2 linked regions of the Thermochromatium tepidum ATCC 43061 genome follow. The protein of the gene in region 2 interacts with the protein of the main gene of each other region in a pairwise test. Links are inferred from orthologs where the notes say so. Each region holds a gene or a part of one and is shown on either strand. Other genes may lie near its edges.

What was found. Proteins that work in one complex are often made in the same cells at the same time.
Region 1: the proteins of E6P07_RS10775 (region 2) and ftsA interact in binary tests that used the Escherichia coli proteins (3 or more experiments, as listed by UniProt). The link is inferred for Thermochromatium tepidum ATCC 43061 from one-to-one orthologs.

The regions. Positions count from the first base shown.
Region 1 is NZ_CP039268.1:416,534-419,503, forward strand. It holds ftsA (cell division protein FtsA), read left to right. Parts: upstream 1-852; coding sequence 853-2,088; downstream 2,089-2,970. Other genes in the region: E6P07_RS01985 (D-alanine--D-alanine ligase), read left to right, coding at 1-42; E6P07_RS01990 (cell division protein FtsQ/DivIB), read left to right, coding at 46-846; ftsZ (cell division protein FtsZ), read left to right, coding at 2,265-2,970. UniProt on the Escherichia coli protein: Essential cell division protein that assists in the assembly of the Z ring. May serve as the principal membrane anchor for the Z ring.
Region 2 is NZ_CP039268.1:2,334,493-2,342,684, reverse strand. What follows is about bases 2,750-5,717. They hold E6P07_RS10775 (rod shape-determining protein), read right to left. Parts: upstream 4,773-5,717; coding sequence 3,726-4,772; downstream 2,750-3,725. Other genes in these bases: gatA (Asp-tRNA(Asn)/Glu-tRNA(Gln) amidotransferase subunit GatA), read left to right, coding at 5,305-5,717; gatC (Asp-tRNA(Asn)/Glu-tRNA(Gln) amidotransferase subunit GatC), read left to right, coding at 5,018-5,305; mreC (rod shape-determining protein MreC), read right to left, coding at 2,750-3,603. Also shown: rod shape-determining protein RodA, read right to left, coding at 1-346; mrdA (penicillin-binding protein 2), read right to left, coding at 336-2,210; rod shape-determining protein MreD, read right to left, coding at 2,216-2,734; more of mreC, read right to left, coding at 2,731-2,749; more of gatA, read left to right, coding at 5,718-6,759; ptsP (phosphoenolpyruvate--protein phosphotransferase), read right to left, coding at 6,768-8,192. UniProt on the Escherichia coli protein: Forms membrane-associated dynamic filaments that are essential for cell shape determination. Acts by regulating cell wall synthesis and cell elongation, and thus cell shape.

The sequences.
Region 1 (2,970 bases), 1.9 Mb from region 2 along the record:
TTCGATGATCTGGTTTGGCGCATTCTCGAGACGAGTCTCTAAAACGTGAACACAGTATCCGATAAGGCTGAAACCCGCCAGACGGCCCATCCGACATGGATGGGGACGCGCGTGCGTGCCCTGCTCGGGGGGCTGATCCTGCTTGCGTGCGGCGCGGTCGGCTGGCTGTTTTTGCTGTGGGAACCGACACTGCTGCCGATTCGGCTGATTCAGATCGAGGGCGAGGTGCATCATCATTCATCCCAGCAGCTCCAAGAACGACTGACCGAACGACTGCGGGGTGGTATCCTGACCGCCGATCTGGTCGAGCTCAAGCAGGCCGCCGAGGAGCTGCCCTGGGTCGGACAGGCGACCTTGCGCCGGGTCTGGCCGGATACCCTGAGGGTACAGGTCCAGGAATACCGGCCCATCGCGCGCTGGAGTCTCGATGGCCTGGTGACGGCCGACGGCATCGTCTTCCGCCCCCATGACGACACCCTTCCGTCCAATCTGCCCCTGCTTGAAGGCGACGACAAGCGCGCGCCCGAGGTCACCGCTCGCTATCAGCGGTGGCAGGCCGCGTTCGATCGCATCCATCAGAAGATCGAGTACCTGTCGGTTGACCCGCGTGGCGACTGGCGCCTGAGGCTCTCCACTGGGACCGAGTTGCGTCTGGGGACCGCACAGGTAGAGGAACGGCTTGCGCGCTATCTGGCGAGCGCCGCCCAGCTGGAAGCGGCAGGTCGGCCTCTCAAGGTCGATCTGCGTTACAGCAATGGTTTTGCGGTGACATGGGCACCGAACGCGGACACCGGGGTTCGAGCGTCTCCCGAGCGCGTAGCAGCGCGCGCAGGCAATCGAGGGTAAATCTGGATGGCGCGACGTAACGACAAGAGTCTGCTGGTGGGTCTGGATATTGGAACCTCGAAGATCGCCTGTCTGGTCGGCGAGCTCAAGGACGACGACCAGATCGAGATCATTGGTCTTGGTACCCACCCCTCGCGCGGACTCAAGAAGGGTGTGGTGGTGGACATCGAGTCTACCGTGCAGGCGATCCAGCGCGCGGTCGAGCTGGCCGAGCTGATGGCCGATTGCGAGATCCACTCGGTCCATGTTGGAATCGCCGGCAGCCATATTCGCAGTCTCAATTCGCACGGCATCACCGCGATCAAGGAACACGAGGTCAATCAGGCCGATGTTGATCGCGTCATCGAGGCCGCGCGCGCCGTGGCCATCCCGACCGATCAGAAGATCCTGCACATCCTGCCACAGGAGTTCATCATCGACGACCAGGAGGGTATCCGCGAGCCGATCGGGATGTGCGGCGTGCGTCTAGAGGCCCGAGTGCACATGGTCACGGGTGCGGCCAGTGCGGCCCAGAATATCGTCAAGTGCGTCCGTCGCTGCGGGCTGGAGGTCGATGATCTGGTCTTGGCCCAGCTCAGTGCGAGCTACGCGGTGCTTAGCGAGGACGAGAAAGAGCTGGGCGTCTGTGTGGTCGACATCGGCGGTGGAACCACGGATCTGGCGGTCTTCACCGATGGCGCCATCCGACACACGGCCGTTATTCCGATCGCCGGCAATCAGGTCACCAACGACATCGCCGTGGCCCTGCGCACCCCGACCCAGCATGCCGAGCAGATCAAGATCCAGCATGCTTATGCACTGACCCAGCTCGAAACCAATGGGGATAGCATCGAAGTCCCCAGCATCGGTAACCGCCCGCCACGGCGGCTCTCGCGCCAGACCCTGGCCGAGGTCGTCGAGCCGCGCTACGAAGAGTTGTTGACCCTGTTGCACAACGAGTTGCGACGTAGCGGCTTCGAGGATGTGATCGCCGGAGGTGTGGTGCTGACCGGGGGCAGCGCCAAGATGCGCGGTCTGATCGAGCTGGCCGAGGAGGTGTTACACATGCCGGTGCGTCTGGGGGTGCCCAATCGTGTGCTTGGCCCGTCGGAGGTCGTCGACAATCCTATCCATTCGACTGGGGTCGGACTGCTGATGTATGCGCGTCAGCATCGTTTTGCGCGTCGTTCGGATCCATCGGAAGGCTCGGGGTTGAGGGGGCTCCTGGGGCGTCTGCGCCATTGGTTTCAAGGGAATTTCTGATTCGATCCAGGCGACCAGACGAGGGCGCATCAGTAGGGCGGGTTTGATTTGGTTGATCGGTTGGCGCGTGCCGAGCGTGTCGACCGCGTCGGGGGTGTGGGACCTTATGCCCACGGCTATCATTCAAAGTTTCAAAGTTTATGGCGGTGCCTGAGTGGCGCCGGGGAGCAGATCAAATGTTCGAATTGATGGATACCCACAGTCAGAATGCCGTCATCAAGGTCATCGGTGTCGGTGGTGGCGGCGGCAATGCCGTCAATCACATGGTCGCTTCAACCATCGAGGGCGTGGATTTCATCTGTGCCAACACGGATGCCCAGGCCCTGCGTCACTGCAACGTCAAGACCATCTTGCAGCTGGGCGCCGGCATCACCAAGGGACTGGGTGCGGGTGCCGACCCAGATGTCGGCCGTCATGCGGCGCTCGAGGATCGCGACCGCATCCAGGAGGCACTCGCAGGCGCCGACATGGTCTTCATCACCGCCGGCATGGGTGGTGGCACGGGCACGGGCGCGGCGCCCATCGTCGCCCAGGTCGCTAAGGAACTCGGCATCCTGACGGTGGCCGTGGTCACCAAGCCCTTCCCCTTCGAGGGCACCAAGCGGCGACGTATCGCCGAGGAAGGCATCATGGAGCTGGCCCAGTATGTCGACTCGCTCATCACCATCCCCAATGAAAAACTGCTGATGGTGCTGGGCAAGGACACGAGTCTGCTCGACGCCTTCAAGGCCGCCAACGACGTCCTGCTCAACGCCACCCAGGGCATCGCCGAGCTCATCACCTGTCGCGGTCTGATCAATGTCGACTTCGCCGACGTCAAGACCGTGATGTCCAACATGGGTGTGGCCATGATGGGTACGGGCGCGGCACGTGGCGCGAACC
Region 2 (8,192 bases):
AATCCAGCCAACGTCGAGCACCCTTGCCGATGTCTCCGAAGAGGAGTACGGCCACCAGCATCAGAACACCGAATACATAGAGCCCCAGCGACCAGCGCTTGAAGTAGCTGGAAGGCACCTGGGCAATGGCCAGCATGAGGCCGAAGGCGACGACCAGTCGTGCCAGCTGGCGCTCGATCATCAACCAGTCCTTGTCGCCGGCGCTGTAGAGCACCATGAGACCGAATCCGCACAGTGCCAGCAGTCCGGTCAGGAGCGGGGCGTCGATGTGGCGCCGACGCAACCAACCCTCGTCCGTGGTCTCGATCTCCCAGATCGCCCGTGAGGACAGGGGATCAGTCGCCATCGTCCTTCGACTCCGACGCGTCTGCCAGCGGCCTACCGCCGAGATAGGCATCGATCACCCGGCGTGCGATCGGCGCGGCGGTCCCGCTCCCTGAACCGCCGTTTTCCACCATCACGGCCACAGCGATGCGCGGATCCTCGACCGGGGCGAAGGCGATAAAGAGGGCATGATCGCGCAGACGTTCCGAGATCTTGGAGGCGTCATAGCGTTCCTTCTGGCCGATGGTGAAGACCTGTGAGGTGCCGGTCTTGCCGGCGATGCGGTAATCGTTGGAACGGATGTGTTTGGCAGTTCCGCGTGGACTCTCAATGACCTTCGCCATGTCCTCGATGATGATGTCCCAGTCGGACGGATTCGAGATGCGGATCTGGCGCGCCACCGTGGGGAAGACGGTCGCTACGTCGGCACCCGGAACCCGGCGCGCATAGGCCAGTCGCGGCTGGATGAAGCGTCCCTTGTTGGCTATGGCGGCGGCCGCCGCCGCCAGCTGCATGGGTGTGGCCAGGAAATAGCCCTGACCGATGCCCATGATGAGGGTCTCACCCGGATACCAGGACTGCTTGCGCACCCGCTCCTTCCATTCACGCGAGGGCAGCAATCCGGGCAGCTCGCCCGAGACGTCGACGCCGGTGCGCGCACCAAAGCCGAACTCCGAGAGGAAGGCATGCAGTTTGTCGACCCCCATCTGGTTGGCCAGCCAGTAGAAATAGGTGTCACAGGACTGCACGATGGCCGACTCCAGGTCGACCGTGCCGTGTCCGCCGCGCCGCCAGCAGCGGAAGCGGTGTTTTTGGCCCGGCAGTGAGAAGTATCCCGGACAATAGGTCGTGCTGCGCGGCGTCACGAAGCCGAGCGACAGGCCGCCGAGTCCGACGAAGGGCTTGACCGTCGAGCCGGGCGGATACTGACCACGAATGGCGCGATTGTAGAGCGGTTTGTCGGGCGAATGGAGCAGGGCGTTGTAATCGCTCTGGCTGATGCCCTCAACGAAGAGGTTGGGATCGAAGCTCGGGGTGCTGACCAGGGCCAGCACGCCACCGCTGCGCGGATCGATGGCCACGATCGCGCCGCGATGCGTGCCAAGCGCCTCGGTGGCCGCCTGTTGCAGCCCGATGTCGAGATAGAGATAGAGATCCTGACCCGGGGCCGGGGGTGTGCTCTCGAGCGTGCGCAGGATGCGGCCACGCGCATTGACCTCGACCTGGCGATAGCCGACCTTGCCGTGGAGCACGTCCTCGTGGGCCAGCTCGACCCCGCTTTTGCCGATGAAGTTGGTACCGGCATAGTTGCCCTTGTCGATGTGCGCGAGCTCGCGGTCGTTGATGCGTCCGACATAGCCGAGCACATGGGCCGTGAGCTCGCGTTTTGGATAGAACCGGATCAGCTCGGCCTGGACCTCAACCCCGGGAAAACGGTAGCTATCGACGGCAAAGCGCGCGACCTCCTCGGGGGTGAGGTTCAAACGGATCGGGACCGGTTGAAAGCGCATGCGCTGACGTTTGAGCCGCTCGAAGCGGGCCAGATCCACCTCCTCGATCGATAGGATCCGTCTGAGCTCGGCAATGGTGGCGGTCAGATCCTCGACCTTCTCGAGCGTGATCATCAGCGAGAAGGAGGGGTTGTTTTCAGCCAGCACCACGCCCTTGGCGTCGAAGATCAGCCCCCGGTTGGGCGGCACCGGCTGGATCTTGACCCGGTTCTCGGTCGAGAGCACGCTGAAGTGGTCGTGAAGCTCCAGCTGAAGATGGTACAGCCGTGCCAGGATCAGGCTCAGACCGAGGACGACAAATACTGCGGCGACGCCAGCCCGCGCCCTGACCAGGCGCTGTTCGCGCCGGCGATCCTCCAGACTGCTCTCAAGCATGGCAGTCAACTCATCTCCAGACGACGTTCGAAGGGCACCAACAGCCAGGCCATGATCGGCCAGAAGGCCAGGCCGACCAACGCCGAGATCCAGTAAGTCAGGGCCGGAATCGGCTGGCCGGTCGCGGCGATGATCCAGAGCGTCAGCAGGCGTTCGGCCAGCAGGATCAGGGCCACGAAGAAGGCCTGCTGCCACTGCGGAAAGATCCGGATGCGTGGGCGCAGCACTAGGGCCAGATAGGCCGTGACCGAAAGGGTCAGCGCGTGCTGACCGAGCAAGGCGCCTGTGAGCACGTCGAGCAGCAGGCCAACCAGGAAAGCGGTGAAGATGCCGACCTGGCGCGGTGTCGCGAAACACCAGAAGAGCACGACCAGGGCGGACCAGGGGGGACGATAGTCCCAGGGCCAATCCGACACTGGCAGGATGGTCAGATACATCGCCAGGATGAATGAGAGCATGATCGGCCAGAAAGGTTGATGAGGCCTGTAGGACGGTTTGCCCGAACGCTTCTTGATGATCTTCACGGCGCCATGTTTTTGGGTTTGAGTGCCTCGGCGGTCAGGGCCTGCAGGCGCGAGGTCTCATTCAGATTCCAGACCAGGAGGACTTCGCGGCTGCGATCGAGTCGGGCTGTGGGCTCGGCCAGGACGGTGGTGAAGGGGTTGTCCGGATCCTGACGCACGGTCTTGACCCGCGCCACCGGATAACCGGGGGGAAAACGCCCGTCCATGCCCGATGTCACCAGCAGGTCACCGACCTGGATGTCGGCGTTCTTGGGGATGTAGAGCAGCTCCAGATCATGATTCGGCCCGGTGCCAGCGGCGATGGTGCGCAGTCCGTTGCGGTTGACCTCGACCGGCAGGGCGTGATCCGAGTCGGTGATCAGGAGTACCACCGAGGAGAAGGGATTGACGCGGATGACCTGTCCCATCACGGCATTGGCGTCGAGCACCGGCTGACCAACGAAGACCCCGGCGTTGGTCCCCTTGTTGAGCAAGACCTGCTGACGATAGGGCGCGAGTTCGACGGCCATGATCTCGGCGATCAGCACCCGTTCGCCGACGTCGAGCGAGGAGCCGAGGAGCTCGCGCAGCCTCGCGTTCTCGGCCTCCAGGGCCTCGAACTGCTGGAGTCGCGCCTTGAGCAATAGGTTCTCGCGATGCAACTCGGAGTTTTCGTCACGCAGCCTGTCCTGGCTGGCGAGACGTTCGCGCGCCTCACGGAAGAGCTGACTGGGGCGATCAGCGGCTAGCTGCAGCGGATAGGTCAGGAGTGAGAGTGCCGTGCGCAGCAATTCGAGATGATGCTGACGATGATCGGCCACCAACAACCCTAATGCCATCAGAATCGCCAGGATGACGCGGGCATTGAGTGACGGACCTGGATTGAACAGCGGTTTGATGACGGCAGCACCTCAGCTTCCAGCCTCCAGCGTTCAGCTCCAAGCCTTCAGCCTCCAGCCAGAACATTCCTTCGGCTGGTCGCTGGCGGCTGGTAACTGGCGGCCGAGTCATGTCATTCGGTCGCGAATAGGGCGCTCTCCTGGGAGTCGAGCATCTCCAGCACCATGCCGCCGCCACGGGCAACACAGGTCAGCGGATCCTCGGCCACGATCACCGGCAGCCCGGTTTCCTCCTCGATCAGCCGGTCGAAGCCGCGCAAGAGCGAACCCCCGCCGGTCAGCACAATGCCGCGCTCGGCGATATCGGCGCCCAGCTCGGGTGGGGTCTTTTCGAGCGCCATCTTGACCGCCTGGACCACCATCGATAACGGCTCCTGCAAGGCCTCGAGGATCTCGTTGCTGTTAAGCGTAAAGCTGCGCGGCACGCCCTCGGCCAGACTACGGCCCTTGACGTCGATCTCCAGTACCTCATTGCCGGGGAAGGCCGAGCCGATGCTGTGCTTGATGCGTTCGGCGGTGGCCTCACCGATCTGGGTGCCATAGTTACGGCGCACATAGTTGATGATGGCATCGTCGAAGGTATCGCCCCCGACTCGCACCGACTCGGCATAGACGATGCCGCTCAGTGAGATCACTGCCACCTCGGCCGTGCCGCCGCCAATGTCGATGACCATACAGCCACGTGGCTCGTGCACCGCCAGTCCGGCACCGATGGCGGCCGAGATGGGCTCCTCGATCAGATAGACCTCGCGCGCCCCAGCGCCCGCGGCCGATTCTTTGATGGCGCGGCGCTCGACCTGGGTCGAGCCGCAGGGCACGCAGATGAGCACGCGCGGGCTGGGACGCAGGAAGCTGGTTTCATGGACCTTGTGGATGAAATACTGGAGCATCTTCTCGGTGACGGTGAAGTCGGCGATGACGCCGTCCTTCATCGGCCGGATCGCGGTGACGTTTTGAGGGGTGCGCCCGAGCATCTGCTTGGCCTCCTCGCCGACGGCCACCACCGTCTTGGTTCCTCCATGGCGTTCGTGCCGGATGGCCACGACCGAGGGTTCATTGAGTACGATGCCGCGGCCACGGGCATAGATCAGTGTATTGGCGGTCCCCAGGTCGATCGATAGGTCATTGGAGAACATTCCGCGAATGTTTCTGAAAAACATCAGTAAAGACACCTTCCGGGTGGTAAAGGAACGCCTTGGATGGGCGCGGCGTCGCCGAGGATGAGTGAGCCGGATCTCGGTTCCGATACGGGATCCCTGGATAATTGGGGCGCTAATCTAGCAACGTGAACCTCGATCGGCAAGGCGCCCGCTGTGTCGCTCCGCCGGACCCTCGGGTCGAGTGGCCCGCCCGAACGCTCATTTGTGCTATTTTCAACCAATTTCATCGCCAACGGCTGTCCAACATGTCACTGAGCTTATCCGACATCGACAAGATCGCCCATTTGGCCCGGCTCGCCGTCGCTCCCGAGCGGCGCGCGCGCTATGCGGCGGATCTTTCCAATATCCTCGACCTGGTCGCCCGGATGGATACCGTCGATACCTCGGGCATCGAACCCCTGGCCCATCCGCTGAACATGACCCAGCGTCTGCGTCCGGATGTCCCCAATGAAACCAATCAACGCGAACGCTTTCAGTCCATCGCCCCCCTGACCGAGGCTGGACTCTATCTGGTTCCGAAGGTCATCGACTGATGCAGAACAAATCCATTGCGCAAATGGCCGCGGATCTGCGGCTACGTACCTATTCCAGCGTCGAGCTGACGCAGCATTATCTGGAGCGCATCGCGCGGCTCGATCCGATGCTAAACGCCTTCATCACGGTCGCGACCGAATCGGCGCTTGCGGCGGCCGAGCGCGCCGACCGGACGCTCAGATCGGGTGAGACCGGGCCGCTGACCGGCATCCCGATCGCCCACAAGGACATCTTCTGCACCCAGGGACTCAAGACCAGCTGCGGTTCGCGGATGCTCGATAACTTCATTGCCCCCTATGATGCGACCATCGTCGAGCGGCTGGCGGCGGCCGGGGCTGTGGTGCTTGGCAAGACCAACATGGATGAGTTCGCCATGGGGTCGAGCAATGAGACGAGCTGGTATGGTCCGGTCAGGAATCCCTGGGACCAGACCCGAGTTCCGGGTGGTTCCTCGGGCGGCTCGGCGGCAGCCGTGGCCGCGCGGCTGTGCGCAGCGGCCACCGCGAGCGACACTGGCGGCTCGATCCGCCAGCCGGCGGCACTGTGCGGCGTCACCGGGATCAAACCGACCTATGGACGCTGTTCACGCTGGGGCATGATCGCCTTTGCCTCTTCGCTTGATCAGGCTGGGGTCATGGCGCGCTCGGCGGCGGATGCGGCCTTCATCCTCGATGAGATGGCCGGTTTCGACGAACGCGACTCGACCAGCGCCGAGGTCCCGGTCCCTGACTATGTCGACGCGCTCGACGACGACATCACAGGGTTGCGCATCGGTCTGCCCAAGGAATATTTCGGCGAGGGACTCGATCCGCGCGTCGGTGAGGTGGTCATGGACGCGATCAAGGAGTATGAGCGGCTCGGTGCCGAGATCATCGAGATCAGCCTACCCAACAGTCCGCTCTCGGTGCCCGTCTACTATGTGGTTGCGCCCGCCGAGTGCTCATCGAACCTGGCGCGCTTCGATGGGGTACGCTATGGCTATCGTTGCGAGAACCCGAAAGACCTATTGGACCTCTATGAGCGCAGTCGCGCCGAGGGGTTCGGTCCCGAGGTCCAGCGTCGGATCATGATCGGCACCTATGTGCTCTCGGCCGGCTATTACGACGCCTACTATCTCAAGGCGCAGAAGATCCGTCGGCTGATCGTCGAAGACTTCAAGCGCGCCTTCGAGCAGGTCGATGTCATCATGGGGCCGACCAGCCCCACGACTGCCTTTCCACTCGGATCCAAGCTGGACGATCCGGTGTCGATGTATCTCAACGACATCTACACCATCGCCACCAATCTGGCTGGATTGCCGGGGCTGTCGATCCCGGTTGAACCCGTCGACGGCCTGCCGGTCGGCTTGCAGATCATCGGCAACTACTTTCAAGAGGCCCGTCTGCTCAATGTGGCACACCGCTACCAGCACGTGACGCACTGGCACCAAGCAGCGCCGGTCGGTTTCGAGTGAGCAGGCATTCAGACCGACTCGAAGGCCGAGAGCAGATCACTGGAGTCTAACTCATCGATCTGGGCAAAGAGTCGCTCGGCGCGCCTGGCCAGGGCGCCGACATCCGAGTCGAGCAGGATCTCCTTGATGTCGAGCAGGGCGCCGGGCTGCATGCTGAACTCACGCAGCCCCATGCCGAGCAGGAGGCGCGTGAAGCGCGGATCGCCGGCCATCTCACCGCACATCCCGACCGGGACGTTGAGCGCGCGTCCGGCCTCGATGGTGAGCTGGATCAGACGCAGGATGGCCGGATGCGCCGGGTCGAAGAGATCGTTGACCGCGTCGTCCAGGCGGTCGGTGGCCAGGGTGTATTGGATCAGATCATTGGTACCGATCGAGAGAAAATCCATCCGGCGCGCAATGGCACGTGCGGTGAGCGCGGCAGACGGCACCTCGATCATGGCGCCGACCGGCATGGCATCGTCATAGGCCAGTCCATCGCGGTCGAGCTGACGCTTGAGTTCGGCGATGATGGCCAGGGCACGGTCGAGCTCGTGGACGCTGGTCACCAACGGCAGCATCAGCCGCACCGGGCCGAGCGCCGAGGCACGCAGGATGGCGCGCACCTGGGGCCGAAAGAGTTCGGGCTCCTTCAGACAGAGCCGGATGGCGCGCAGCCCCAGTGCGGGATTGCTGACGTTCGAGCCGGGGCGGGCCAGGGCCTCGCAGTGCTTGTCGACCCCAAGATCGAGTGTGCGTATGGTGAGGGGACGTCCGTCGAGCGCGGCCAACATGGCGCTATAGTCGGCCAGGTGTTCCTCTTCGTCCGGCAGGTCGCTGCGGTTCATATAGAGGAATTCGGTGCGATAGAGTCCGACACCATGCGCGCCATTGATCTTGGCTAGCTCGACGTCCTCGGCCAGCTCCAGATTGGCCTGGAGCCGGATCTCGACGCCGTCGCGCGTGCGGGTCGGGCGGCTGACGAGGGCGCGCAGGCGACCCTGACGTGCCTGGATCGCGCTGAGGCGCCGACGGTAGTCGGCGATGAGTTGCGCGTCGGCGTTGGCGATGACGGTGCCGCTGGCGCTGTCAACGATCAGCAGTTCCCCGGGGCGCAGATAGCGGCTGATGTCGTGTAGCCCCATGACCGCAGGTACGCCGAGACTGCGCGCCAGGATCGCGGTATGCGACATGGGTCCGCCGTACTCGGTCACGAAGGCCACGGCGCCGCGATGATGCAGCAGGATGGCGTCGGCGGGCATGAGGTCGCGCGCCACCACGACATGGCCGGCCAGATCCTGCTGCGCCAGATTCGGTTCGTTCGACTCGCCGCGCAGAAAGCTCTGGATCTGGCGCACGACATGCTCGATATCGTCGCGGCGTGTGCGCAAATAGGGGTCATCCATGCGATCGAAGACCGCGATTAGGATGTCGCGCTGGCGTTGCAGCGCCCA